DNA from 2 places in the Jeotgalibaca sp. MA1X17-3 genome. Region 1 is predicted to be linked to the other one. Evidence: riboswitches for the same ligand, from Rfam matches in the RefSeq annotation. Region 1 holds a riboswitch; the other holds the start of a gene.
The links. Region 1 has a riboswitch for cobalamin ahead of LZ578_RS00405 (DUF4430 domain-containing protein). Riboswitches for the same ligand answer to the same signal wherever they lie in the genome.
Positions count from the first base shown of each region.

Region 1 (7,087 bases):
ATTATATGTCAGAAGATATGGTTACAGATGATTTAGGCGATGGTGTTACTAGACGTATCTTAGCATATGAAGATAATTTAATGGTTGTAGAAGTAATGTTTGAAGAAGGTTCCTTTGGTGCTATGCACAGCCATCCACATGAGCAGATTACGTACATTATTGAAGGTGAGTTCGAATTTGATATCGGTGGAGAAAAGAAAGTTTTGAAAGCAGGCGATTCAACTTATAAAGAGCCAGAAATTATTCATGGTGCTGTTTGCTTGAAAAAAGGAAAATTATTAGATATTTTCACACCACATAGAGAAGACTTCGTAGGAGGAGATAAATAAAATGACAAAGTTAGCGATGATTACAGGTGGAACAACAGGAATAGGTTTAGCAACAGCTAAATCTCTAGGTGCGCTAGGATATTCTATTATTCTTAATGGAATTGACAAAGAACAAGGAGCAGCAGCGGAAAAAGAGCTGAAAGATCTTGGCGTAACAGTAGATCTATACTATTTCAACGTGATGGAAGAAGAAGCTGTACTAGCAGGTTTTGAAGAAATCAAAGCGAAATATGATCACCTAGATGTATTAGTAAACTGTGCTGGCGGACTTGGCGGACGTTCCCGTTTCGAAGAAATGGAAACAAAATTCTACCGTGACGTACTAGCTTTAAACTTGGACAGTGTGTTCTTCGTAACACGTTCTGCTATTCCAATGCTTAAAAAGGGTGAAGATGCTTCTATTATTAACTTTGCATCTAACGCAGGATGGAATGCAGGTGGACCAGGAGCAGGAATGTACGGAACTTCTAAAGGAGCAGTTGTGACATTGACACGTGCAATGGCAAAAGACTTAGCGGAATATGGAATCCGTGTAAATGGAGTTTCACCAGGAACGATTGATACTGATTTCCACAAACAAATTAAAGAAACAAATATTGATGTATTCAACTCATGGAAGAACAATATTCTTCTGAAGAGATTGGGTCAACCTGAAGAGGTTGCAAGTGTAATTGATTTCCTAGTTGGACCAAAAGCTTCATTCCTAACAGGAGAAATTATTCAAGTTAATGGTGGACAAGACCTTATTTAAACCAACTAAAATGTTATATAGATTCGTATAGAAAGAATCACTGGTCATACATTACGTATCTAATATACGTATGATAAAATTAAATAGTTAAACATATATAGAAGACCTAGAACTATCTTTTTGATAGGAAAAGGTCTTCTAATAATGTTTAAAAAACAATTGAATTAAAGATTGAAGGAGAAAATATGAATGAAAAAGAAATATTAGAAGGGAATATAAATAAAACGATTATTAAAATTGCGAGTCCAGTAGCAGTAAATAATTTGTTTTTTGGTTTATATGGATTAGTAGATATCCTTTTTGTCTCACAAATTGGTGCTTTAGAACTTGCGACAATCGTTTTTATTCAACCAATTGAGAGTCTATTTGTAGCGATTGGTGATGGTTTAGCAATTGGAAGTACAAGTATGATTGGGAAAGAAATTGGTGCAGGTAGAAGTGGAAAACATATTATGCACCAATTGTTAATTTTAGCTTTTTTAATTGGAAGTATTTCAGCGTTGCTAGTTTTCTTGTTTACTCGTCCAATCCTTCTGCTATTTTCAATTGACCCAAGTTTACTTGAAATGGCGACAACCTATTTTCGAATTCTATCTTTTAATATTCTACTGTTATTTATGAATCGAGCTTACTATGGAATCAAACGTGCCCAAGGCGAAACAATGGGAATTACAGTAGTAAATACAACATCTATTATAGTAAAGTTAGTATTTCTTGTTGTAACTATTTTTGTTTTTGATTTAAAATTTGCAGGAGTCTTATTATCCACATTTATGGGTAATGCTGTTATAACCGGATTTGCACTTTATGATTTATTTATTAACAAAAGAATAGTTAGCAAAAAAGATCCTATTTTAATTAGATGGGATGAGATCAAGCAAATTCTTACGATCGGATTTCCTATTATGATTGAAAAATCTACGATGTCTTTTGGACAAATCATCGTAAACAAATATGCTTTAGCCTATGGCGTAGGCGTATTAACTGCATTTGGAATTACTAATCGTATTAACTCCGTTATCTTTTCTTTCTTAACAGGTTTTGGAACAGGTGTATCTATATTAGTAGCTCAAAATTTAGGGGCTAAAAATTATGAGCGTGTAAAGAAATTTGTTAATCAGAGTTTCATAATATCTTGTACACTTGCTTTTAGTACCATATCCATCCTCATTATATTTAGAACTCCTGTAGCAGCGTTATTTACAAATCAGGATTCTGAAGTTTTGAGACATACTGTCAACGCGATTACCGTCTATTCAGTCTCAGCAATTCCATGGGCAGCCATGCAAATTGTTATCGGGTATTTCCAAGGAACCGGACAAACAAAGTTTAACTTGATGATTAGTTTTTCGAGACTGTATGTATTTAGAATACCAATTATTTTTATTCTTACACAAATTTCTAGTTTAGGTGAATATAGTGTATGGTTAGGGATGTTGATTAGTAATACGTTAGTAGCTATTTTTGGATATTTCTTTCTACGAAAAAAACAAATGGAACTATTAAATCAAGAATATAAATTATGATGCATTTCTATTTATGAAGTAAACGTGGATCAAAATTGATATAATTGAATATTGACATAGATAAGGCTCCTGAAAAAGAGGATTGCCATTCATTCATCAAAGATATTGGTGAAAATTACATATAATGATCATTGTATTTTAGGAGGCTATTATGTTTCAAAATTCATTTTATGGGCGTTTAGACAAGAAGGCACAATATATAATTGGCGTTAGCTTTTTTATGTTTTTTGTTAATGGATTATATGGAATGCTTTTTGGTTCGCTCTTACCGATACTTAGTGATAAGTATCAATTAGATGACACTGTTAGTGGTTTACTTGTTTCAGGACAACAAATTGGGAACTTAGTAGCAGGTTTTCTAAGTGGGATTGTTCCCTTATACTTAGGTCTGAAAAAATCAGTGGTTGTGTTAGGAAGTTTTGTAATCATTGGTTTTATTATTTTAATTAGTGGAGTAGGTCATGCATTTTTCTTGTTTCTCGCTTTTTTCTTCGTTGGGATCAGTCGAGGAAGTGTTTCAAACTTCACAAATAAAACAGTAAATGACGTTTCTAATAGTAGCCCGCAAGCTCTAAACCTTATGCATGCTATCTTTGCAATTGGAGCATTGATTTCACCATTTTTATTGACTTTAACAATGGCAAATGTGGGTGGTGAAGGTTGGAAATTAATATTAATTATGATTATTGTTTTTATTATTCTTTCACAAATCTTCTTTTCAAAAGCAGATATTGATGTACAAGTACTACCGAAAGAAAAACGGAAAATTTCATTTGAATTTTTAAAAGATAGTCTATTTTGGGTTATTATTGCTATTTTGTTTTTCTATATGTGTAGTGAAGCTGCAATAACAGGTTGGTTAGTGAAGTTTTTTGTAGATACGAATGTTTTGGTTCTAGAAAAAGCTCAGCTACTTTCCAGTTTTCTATGGCTAGGTATTTTAATTGGTCGAGTATACTGCTCTATAGTGAGTGGGAAAATGTCTAGAAAAAGATTGTTGATTGGTATCAGCTTAGGTATGTTTGTTTCCTTTGTAGCTCTGATTTATAGTCAAACTACTCTAACAGTTATTCTCTCTTCATTGGCTCTTGGAGCAACGATGGGAGGGATTTATCCAACTGCTGTAACTTTAGCTGGAGTGTCCATCAAACAATACCCGATGGCTATGGGATGGATTTTAGTCACAGGAGGAATTGGAGCAACTGTTGCACCTACCTTTGTAGGAGTTTTATCTGATCACTTTGATTTGTTTTTCGGAATGCAAAGTATTATTATCATGATTGGATTGATGATTGTAAGTATAGCGACATATATAGTGATTGAACGAAAAAGAGTTATTTCTGAGGTTAAAATTTAATAGATAATAAGAAAGTGAGAAATGTTCTAAAGAACTTCTTACTTTCTTTTTTTGTGTGAATAGATATTTTTGTGTCAAACAAGATAGAACGGGCGGCGTTATAAAAACCAGTTAATTGTAACGGGTGTTAGTAAAACCCATCTATAGATACAGTTATAGACTTTGAAAAAGTACTTTAGCGTTGTAAATACAGGTAGAACGTATAAAACGGATTGGTTTTTTTGTAATAAAAATATAGCATCTATGATAATTAAAAATTGAAAAATTAGTTTTTCTTCATTTAGTTGTAAAACAAGTTTTTGTCCCATATAATGAAAGTAGAAATTAAATACTGAATAATAGGTTAACATCATTAAGTGATGTCAATAAAAGGAAAGTTCGGTTCAAATCCGACGCGGTACCGCCACTGTAAGTGCGAGTTTTCTATTATTATGCCACTGTCATCAAGATGGGAAGGCAATAGAAAGCAAAAACCACAAGCCAGGATATCTGCCTATTTTCTACCATTCCAACTACGAGTATAGGGAGGTGTGTATGCAAATGAATTATTTCGTTTGCATGTTCATAAAACGCTTACATGCATCTCGTTAAAAGAGGTGTATTTTTTTGATTTAAGTTTTGGTTATTATATTGAAAAGAATAAATAAAGTAATAGGAGTGTACAAATGAACAAAAAGTTAAGAAAAATCAGTATTTTAATACTTTCTTTTTTATTTACATTAGGCAGTGTTATTGGGTTCATTCCCCAAGAAACGTTAGCAGCCACGTTAGATCATGCTGTAACTGTTCAAGCAACAGATAGTGAAGGGAATAAAGTTCTTCCTTTAACAGCTGTAAAAGTTGAAGAAGGGGCTACTGCTTATGATGCATTAATTTCAGCGGCTGAAAAGCAGGGAGTTGAAGTGGCTACTACTGAATTTGATGGTGGTTTAGGTCAATTCGTTGAAGCAATTGGAAATGTTGAAGGGGACGGTATAAACAATTATTGGTCTTTCCTTACACAAGGGGAGTATTCTCAAGTAGGTGTTTCCAATTACAAAATCAGTCATGGAGATAACTTAAACTTTGTATTGATATCTATGAATCCTGAAGAAAATGATCCAGATATTTCAGTTACCGTTTCAGCAAAAGATTTAAATGGTAATTTGGTAATGCCAGAAACTAATGTTTCATTAGATGCAAGAAGTTCTGCTTATGACGCCCTTTATCAAGCAGCATCTAGTAATTCATTAAAATTAAATGTAGCGGTAGATGAAACGTACTTCACTTACATCAATAATATTGGAAATCAAACACTAGGTGAGTTTGATTATTGGAATTTATCAGTAAATAATAAAGTATCTGAAAATGGAGTAATTACCACTTTATTGAACGATGGAGATCATATTCAATTGGAAATTCAAAATTTTTCAGACTCAGAAAATCCAGAAGAACCAGAAAATCCAGAAGAACCAGAAAATCCTGGAGAGTCAACAGATCCCGAGGAACCACAAAGTCCTGGAGAGCCAACGGATCCGGTAGATCCAGTAGATCCAACAAGTCCAGAAACTCCCAATCAAGTAGATATTGCAGCTCAGATTCAAGGAGTTTTAAACTATATTGATTCAAATGACACCACTTTTGAGTACTTTAGTGAGTGGTGGATCTGGAGTTTAGCTCATGTTACTGATTTTGAGATTCCAACAAGCTACCTGGATTCTATTGAAACAGTACTAAAAGAAAAAGATGGAAAATTAAATGGTCTAGAGCTTCAAAAAGTAATCATTTCATTATCTTTACAAGGAATAGATGCTACTGACGTAGCTGGATATAATTTAGTTGATAATATGTTAGAGCAAGAAAGTACGTTAATCAATAATTATATCTATACGTTAATCGCGCTAGATAGCAATGATTATGAAGTCACAGAAGGAACACGAGAAGCTTTAATTGATGGGATATTGAGTAAAGAATTAGAAGGTGGAGCTTGGTCATTTTTCGGAAATACACCAAGTATGGATATTACTGGAATGGCCCTATCAGCGTTAGCGCCATACCAAGACCGCGCGGATGTAAAAACAGCCATAGATCGTGCCGTAACAGTTATGTCAACGATGCAACAAGAAAATGGTGGTTTCTTTGACTCATGGAATGGGGGAGATTCAAGTGAATCCATTTCCCAAGCAATCATTGGCTTGACTTCTGTAGGAATTGATCCAACAAGTGAAGCATTCACAAAGCCAGGTGGAAACTTGCTGGAACACTTATTAGAATTTAAACAAGAAGACGAAGGATATGCTCATGTTATTAAAGATGGAAAATCAAATGGCATGGCTACGCAACAAGCATTACAAGCACTTGTAGCTTATGAAAAATTTGTAGGAGGAACAGGGTCAATTTATCAGAATCCAAATCCTACCGAAGTTCCAACGGACCCAGTAGCCCCAAGTCAAGTAGATATTGCAGCTCAAATTCAAGGAGTTCTAAATTATATTGATTCTAACGATATCACGTTTGAGTACTTTAGTGAGTGGTGGATTTGGAGTCTTGCACATGTTACTGATTTCGAGATTCCAACAAGTTACCTGGATTCTATTGAAACAGTACTGAAAGAAAATGACGGAAAGCTGAATAGCTTAAACCTTCAAAAAGTTATCATCTCTTTGTCTTTACAAGGGAAAGATGCGACTAACTTTGCTGGATACAATTTAATTGAAAATATGTTAGAACAAGAAAGCACACTTATCAATAATTACATCTATACGTTAATTGCCTTGGATAGTAATGACTATGAAGTCACAGAAGGAACACGCGAAACTTTAATTGATGGAATATTGAAAAATCAATTAGCAGATGGAGGCTGGTCATTTTTCGGAAATACTCCTAGCATGGACATCACTGGAATGGCTTTATCGGCGTTAGCACCTTACCAAGACCGCGCGGATGTAAAAACGGCAATAGATCGTGCTGTAACGGTTATGTCAACCATGCAACAAGAGAATGGTGGCTTCTTTGATACATGGAATGGGGGAGATTCAAGTGAGTCTATTTCCCAAGCTATTGTTGGACTAGCTTCTGTAGGAATTGACCCAACAAGTGAAGCATTTACAAAACCAGGTGGAAACTTGCTGGAACACTTATTAGA
Region 1 covers NZ_CP090983.1:90,001-97,087, reverse strand. The annotation lists gene LZ578_RS00425 (cupin domain-containing protein) at 1-329, shown strand, start outside; gene LZ578_RS00420 (SDR family NAD(P)-dependent oxidoreductase) at 331-1,080, shown strand; gene LZ578_RS00415 (MATE family efflux transporter) at 1,266-2,606, shown strand; gene LZ578_RS00410 (sugar MFS transporter) at 2,758-3,963, shown strand; cobalamin riboswitch at 4,287-4,475, shown strand; gene LZ578_RS00405 (DUF4430 domain-containing protein) at 4,629-7,087, shown strand, end outside.

Region 2 (7,087 bases), 460 kb from region 1:
CCACAAGAAACGCTGGAAAAATATGGTGTACCACCAGAACGGATTCCGAAAGAAATGAAAGAAGGCAGCAAATACGATGAAGCCTTACTTCAATTTGGAAAAAAATTAGTCAAAAAGAAAGCCTACCTAGACTTTCAACCAGTTCAGCGAGCCTCGTATCCAGAATTTGGAACGATGGATGATTCCGTTTTGAAACGAGTGCAAGCGACGATGACGGAAAGTTTTCCACCACTTATGCGAGCCCACGTGGGTCCCTATTCTTCTATGGTTAGCCGAGAGGAAAATGTAAAAGAATTTCTAAGTTGGTGTACACATTTAGCGGATACGAAATATCTAGATATTCTTTCCATTGGAAGTTCCCAGTTGTCTCAATCAAATTTTGGAGAAGAGTGGGAAGGACGTTCAAATGGGGGAGGAGTACCGGTAAATAGTCCAGAAGAATTTCGACAAATTGCTGAAGCAGCGAGTCCGATGCTGGTGCGAACGTATTCTGGCACACAAAATATTACTCCAATGGCAATGATCTACGAGAGCCATTTAAATATTGCTTGGCATGCTTTGTCTTTATGGTGGTTTAATAAAATGGATGGCCGTGGACCGCTAGATGTTTATGCAAACCTAAAAGCACATATTGAAACCATTCAATACATTGCTTCAACAGGAAAACCATTTGAACCGAATACGCCCCATCATTTTGCTTTTCGTGGTTCCGACGATACAACTTATGTATTATCTGCGGTGCTTGCTGCTACGTTGGCTAAAAAAAATGGGATACACACTTTTATTTTACAAGTGATGTTAAACACACCTCGATATACGTGGGGAGTTCAGGATTTAGCCAAAGCACGAGCGGCCCTTCAATTGGTCAAACAGTTAGAAGATGAAAATTTTAGAGGGTTGCTTCAACCACGAGCCGGTCTCGATTATTTTTCACCTGATTTGGAGCAGGCAAGGATTCAATTAGCAGCTGTTTCTGCCTTGGTTGATGACATTGAGCCACACAATGAGCAGAGTCCACCGCTTCTTCATGTAGTAAGTTATTCTGAAGCATCTCATTTGGCCAATCCACCGATCATCAATGAAAGCGTACAAATTACGCAGTATGCTATTCAAGAATATCGAAAACTACGTAGAGCAGGCTTGATAGAAGATATGAGCCAAAATGAAGATGTTCTAGAACGGACAAAAAAACTAGTAAAAGATGTTCAAATTCTATTGCAAGCAATTGAAACGCATATTTCAGATCCTTATTCGGCAGAAGGTTTTTATACGATTTTTGCTTCTGGATTTTTACCAACCCCTTACATCTGGGCCGAACGAGATGAATTTGAATATGCCATGTATTGGAAAACAAAACCCATTCATGGTGGAGTAAAAGTAATCGATCAAGAAGGTAAAACAGCCTCAGCTGAAAGGATTGCAGATTATGCCATTTCGAATATTCCTGAAATTGCTTATCGATTACAACAACGACGAGAGGGATTGTTGATATAGAGTATAATAAACCACTTCTTATTTTTTAGGAGGTGGTTTATTATTGTATTTTCTACTTCTGACTCACTTATAAAATTCGAGTTCAGTAGCTTCTTCCCAAAATATAATTAAATTAAATCTAGAATAGTCTATTAAATAAGATAAAAGTAGTATAAAATAAAGAAGCAATATACTTATTATTTGAATAGGAGATCATTGAATGAAAAAAATGAAAAGCATTTTAGCACTTTCTTTATTTTTAAACTATTTTACTCCTCTCGTAGTGTGGGCATCAGAAGTTGATGATGTACCATCAGAAGAGGTTAGCTTAACGAATGAAAATAAAGTAGAAGTTAAAGTTAAAGAAAAACTTTTAAAATCACTAGCAAATCAAGATTTAATAATTTCATCAAATATATTTCTAGTGGGTGAAGAAGTAATATTTGAGTGGAAGCTTCCTGAAGATATAGAAGCACTTTCTATCAATATGATACTTGAAAATGGAATGATAGAAACCGAGGTACCGTTAATTCCTGAGAAAGGAGTTCATCTGTTTGAAGGCTCTTTTTTATTAGAAGAAGGCTCTAATTATTCTGGAGATTGGCAAATTTCTGAAATTATAATTGCATTAAATGAAGAAGAATCTGTACGAGTTTCTGTAAGTGATGAAAGCAATCCTTTCAGCAATCTAGATTTTAAAGTAATTCAACCTAAATCAATCAGTACTTTTAGTAGTGAGCAGACAACAGACACACCTTTTTCTATAACGGATTTTGGTGTAGTCTTTCACAAAAGTGCTTCCCTTACCGATCAAACCATTGATGGTGATATTTACATAGGGGCAGAAGCTGTACTTACTTTATCCAATGTTACGGTTTTAGGGGATATTTATGTATTGGGTGCTTTGTATGCAAATGAAGTAACGAGTAAAGGAACACTATTTAATCATTCCATTTATTTTGAAGACCATCCCCAACTTGTTAATGGAATAGCGATTGTTCTGGGAAACAATCATTTTGGAAATATTACCTCTACAAATGAAGTCATAACAAATATTCCGATTGAATTTGGAGAAGAACCTGTAAAATCGGTAGATGGTATCCTTACTATGACAGGACATACTTTGGCTATCGCAGATATGTTTGTGAACGGTCATCCAGTTGAGGTTCTCCCTGACGGAAGTTTTATTGTGAATGATATTGAAATTCAAAAGGCAACTACTTTCGATGTAACCTGGGCAACTGTTTTTGGTCACACAATTAAGAAGTCTTTTGAAGTGGACCCTCACATTATGTCTCCATCTGGTGTCATTCATCATGCTCCCGAATTAATGGGAGTAAAGGATCTAACGTTTTCTATTGGAGAGGAAATTGATTTATTTGAAAATGTAACGGCTACGGATCTAGAAGATGGCGACCTTACAGAAAAAGTTGAAGTAGATGACAGTGGCCTTGACTATACCAAGCGAGGAACGTACTTTATTACCTACCGGATTATTGACTCTGATGGTGCCACAGTAGAAAAACAAGCAACGATTACGGTAAAATAATCCCGAAATTCTGACTTTTGAAATTAGTAACAAAATTAAAACGATGAATAAAGGGAAAACCTATCAATTAAAAACTTCCGTAACGGCTCAAGACAATCCGGATTATACGATTGAGTGGGACAGTAGCGATGAGAAAGTAATTACAGTTGATCAAAAAGGAAACATGGTGGCGCATGCTCCAGGAGAGGCAATCATTACTGCTAATATAGGAACTTTAAGTTCCAAAATAGAAGTAACCGTGAAAGCACCTCTTCAAGAAATTATTTTAAATAAAAATGACTTTTCAATTCTTCAAGGTAAAAAAGAAAAACTGGTTGTTACTTATGATCCAGTTGATACAACCGATAACAAAAATGTAATATGGAGCAGTGATGCTCCTAAAGTGGTCTCTGTTGATAAAAATGGAAATATCCAAGCTCTTTCAGAGGGAACCGCTGTAATTACAGCAAAGGTAGGTATGAAGACTGTATCTACTAAAGTAACAACACTTGTACCGAGTGTTACATATTCCACTCATGTCCAATTAATTGGTTGGCAAGAAGAAGTTGAGAATGGGGAAATGGCTGGTACTACTGGTCAATCCAAACGTTTGGAAGGCATTAAAGTGTCTTTAGAAAACCTACCCTATAGCGGTGGAATTGAATATCAAACCCATGTTCAATCATATGGTTGGATGTCGAAAGTAAATGACGGCACAATGAGTGGAACAGAAGGGCAAGCAAAACGTTTAGAGGCAATCCGTTTGAATTTGACTGGTGAAGTTGCCAAACAGTATGACCTTTATTACCGTGTCCATGCACAAAGTTTTGGTTGGCTAGACTGGGCAAAAAATGGTGAATCCGCAGGAACAGAAGGTTTAGCTAAAAGACTAGAAGGAATTGAAATTATTTTAGTCAAAAAAGGTGAAAAAGCTCCTGAAAATACCAAACGAAGTTATGTAAAGAGTAAACCAATTGTTAATTATTCTACTCACGTACAAAAACAAGGATGGCAAAAAGTAGTTTCTAACGGTGTCATGAGTGGAACGTCTGGAAAAGCTCTTCGTTTAGAAGGAATCTTGATGAATATTTATGATCCATCTTTGACTGGTGGAATTGAGTACAGAACGCATGTAGAAAAAGTCGGCTGGCAAGATTGGAAAGCTGACTGGAAAATGAGTGGAACACAAGGAAAAGCATTACGGCTAGAAGGGATTGAAATAAAACTAACCGAAGAAATGGCACAACACTATGATGTTTACTATCGTGTCCATGCACAAAGTTATGGATGGTTGGGTTGGGCTAAAAATGGCGAATCCGCAGGAACTGAAGGACTTGCAAAGCGTCTCGAAGGTATTGAGGTCCGACTCGTTTTAAAGAGTTTAAATGCGCCAGGATCGACTTCGAACTCATTTATAAAGAAATAAAATATAAAAAGACAGAGTACATTACCAAGAATGTACTCTGTCTTTTTTATGATAAATATATCTCTATTTAAAATAAAAAAGAAGAAGCTTGCAAAAGAAGAAGGATTGGACTATTATAGGAATTGATAGAAGTACCATTCTAAGACAACTAAGATATGGAAGTTTGGTTCAATCCCAAGACGGTCCCGCCACTGTAATCATATGGCAACATATGGAGTCAGATCTTTATCTTAGCTTGCTAATCATGCATGCGCATCCTGTTTCGAGGTAAAACAGTGTCGTAGTAGTCTATGTAATGGAGCATAGACTTTTTTTATACCCAAAACAGCTTCATTTTTAGCAAAATGAGGAATTCTATCAAGTATAATTGGAACTGTTTTTCAATGATGAATAACAATGGGCAATGACGCCTATTCAGTTCTAATATTTTAATTAATTAAAAAGGATAAGGATGTTGTAAATTATGAAAAAACTATGGATACTATTCGCCGCAGGATTTATTTTAACAGGTTGTGCTGATGCAGGAAATAATGCTGCAAATTCAGCAGAAACTCAGTCGAACATAGAAATAAGTTCATCGATAAAGAATGAAAACGCAATTTCTGTAACGATTAGTGTAATGGAAGATGGAAAGTTAATAGAGGACGGTACAAAGAGTCTAGAATTAGAAGAAGGAACCACTTTATTAGAAGCAATGAAAGCTAATTTTGATATTGAAGAAGACAATGATTTTATAACTTCAATCAATGGGCAGGAACAAGATAATGAAGCTAACAAATATTGGCTATTTGATATCAATGGGGAAGAGTCCATGGTTGGTGCTGCTGATGTAGAGCTTCAAGAAGACGATTTCGTAGAGTTTAATTTAGAATAAACCAACTAATATTTTCCAAAGAAAAAAGACCGGAAAACGGTCTTTTTTGTTGTTTAAAAAACGCCTAGACTCATGTTTTTTTATTCCTGTCTTGACTTTCTTTTTTTTTAGAAATACTATAAATATGTGTGTTGCGCTTTCATCTTGAAAATGAGGGGCGGAAAAAATGACAATTAAAGATAGAAAAATATTTGAATCTGTTCCCGGTAAACAAGTAACTTTGGCTCATATTATTGCAAGTCCTGATAAACGGATTTTTGATAAACTGGGATTACAAGATGAGTATTATCAGGCAATCGGAATCATGACGATCACTCCGAGTGAAGTTTCCATTATTGCCGTGGATATTGCCAAAAAAGCTGCGGCAATAAAGATTGGTTTCGTAGATCGATTTAGTGGTTCAGTTTTTATTTTAGGCGACGTTGCCTCAGTAGAAATGGCCATGCAAGAGTCAATCGATTATTTAGAAAAATTAATGGGGTTTAGTATTACAAAAATAACTCGCACCTAAAGTAAAGAGGGTGACTAAATGAAAAAAATCATGTTCATTGGCTCAATTGGATGCGGTAAAACAACACTTTGCCAAAAAATAGTTGGAAAAGAACTTCATTATAATAAAACACAAGCAGTAGAATTTTATCCGCAAATGATCGATACTCCTGGAGAATTTATTCAACATCGACGTTTTTATAATGCCTTACAAATGATGGCAGTAGAAGCAGAAATTATTGGTTTGGTCTCTAACTGCGTGGAAGAAGAACAAGTCTTTTCACCGGGTTTTGCTCAAAACTTTATGAAGCCTAGTATCGGAATTATTACTCAAATTGATTTATGTGATGATAAACAAATAAAAGAAGCAGAACAACGTCTAGAACTAGCTGGAGTAAATAAAATATTTAAAGTCTCAGCTGTAGAAGATATCGGAATGGACGTACTAATAAAATATTTAAATGAGGAGGCAATCTGATGCAAATATATACAAGAACCGGTGACAAAGGCTACACCAGTGTTGTCGGCGGAATGAAACTGGCTAAAGATGCAGAACGAGTTATCGCATACGGAACAGTAGACGAATTGAATAGTGTCGTAGGAATGGCTGCAAGTGTGGATGGAATTTCTTCTGATTTAAAGGAAGAACTGATGACCATCCAACAATATCTATTTGATTGTGGAAATGATCTAGCAACTCCCCATGGGAAAAATCCGTATCGTGTAGATGAAGAGCTGACGTTGTGGCTAGAAAGTAGAATTGACGAGTATGCAGCAATTCCGCCTACCGTTGAATCATTTATTTTGCCAGGAGGAACGCAATTAGCTAGCGTGCTTCATTTTGCTCGAACGGTTGCCAGAAGAGCAGAACGGGAAATTGTTAGTTTCCAATGGACCAATGATATGAATGGAGAAGTTTTAAAATTTATCAATCGTCTCTCCGATTATTTCTTTGCTATTGCTAGAGTTGCAAATGCAGAAGAGAATGTGAAAGACGTGCTATATGAAAGAAGTGGACGAGTTTTCCATACGGAAATCACAAAAGCAGATCTAAAAGATTAAACATGCAAGCGTTTTTCAAAAAAGTATTGACAAGTGTCCATTGTAATAGTACATTTAGAAGTAGTTAGAGCACAAGGGCGTGCTAATCAAATACGAGCGACGAAGCCGTAAGTAAAGAAGTATCAGTATAGATACTCTATTACTTGCGGCTTTTTTTGTAGGAAGGAGGCTGAAAATGGATAAAATTAGATTTGGAACTACTTTATACACAGGTGAAAATAGTCTAAAACGTCTT
Region 2 covers NZ_CP090983.1:2,024,488-2,031,574, reverse strand. The annotation lists gene LZ578_RS10175 (hypothetical protein) at 1-1,494, shown strand, start outside; gene LZ578_RS10170 (immunoglobulin-like domain-containing protein) at 1,694-3,022, shown strand; gene LZ578_RS10165 (Ig-like domain-containing protein) at 3,030-4,427, shown strand; adenosylcobalamin (AdoCbl) riboswitch at 4,559-4,713, shown strand; gene LZ578_RS10160 (DUF4430 domain-containing protein) at 4,891-5,301, shown strand; gene LZ578_RS10155 (BMC domain-containing protein) at 5,468-5,812, shown strand; gene LZ578_RS10150 (EutP/PduV family microcompartment system protein) at 5,831-6,268, shown strand; gene LZ578_RS10145 (cob(I)yrinic acid a,c-diamide adenosyltransferase) at 6,268-6,852, shown strand; gene LZ578_RS10140 (1-propanol dehydrogenase PduQ) at 7,028-7,087, shown strand, end outside.
Region 2: it holds a riboswitch for cobalamin, as region 1 does, so the genes downstream of both, LZ578_RS10160 (DUF4430 domain-containing protein) here and LZ578_RS00405 (DUF4430 domain-containing protein) in region 1, are expected to answer to the same signal.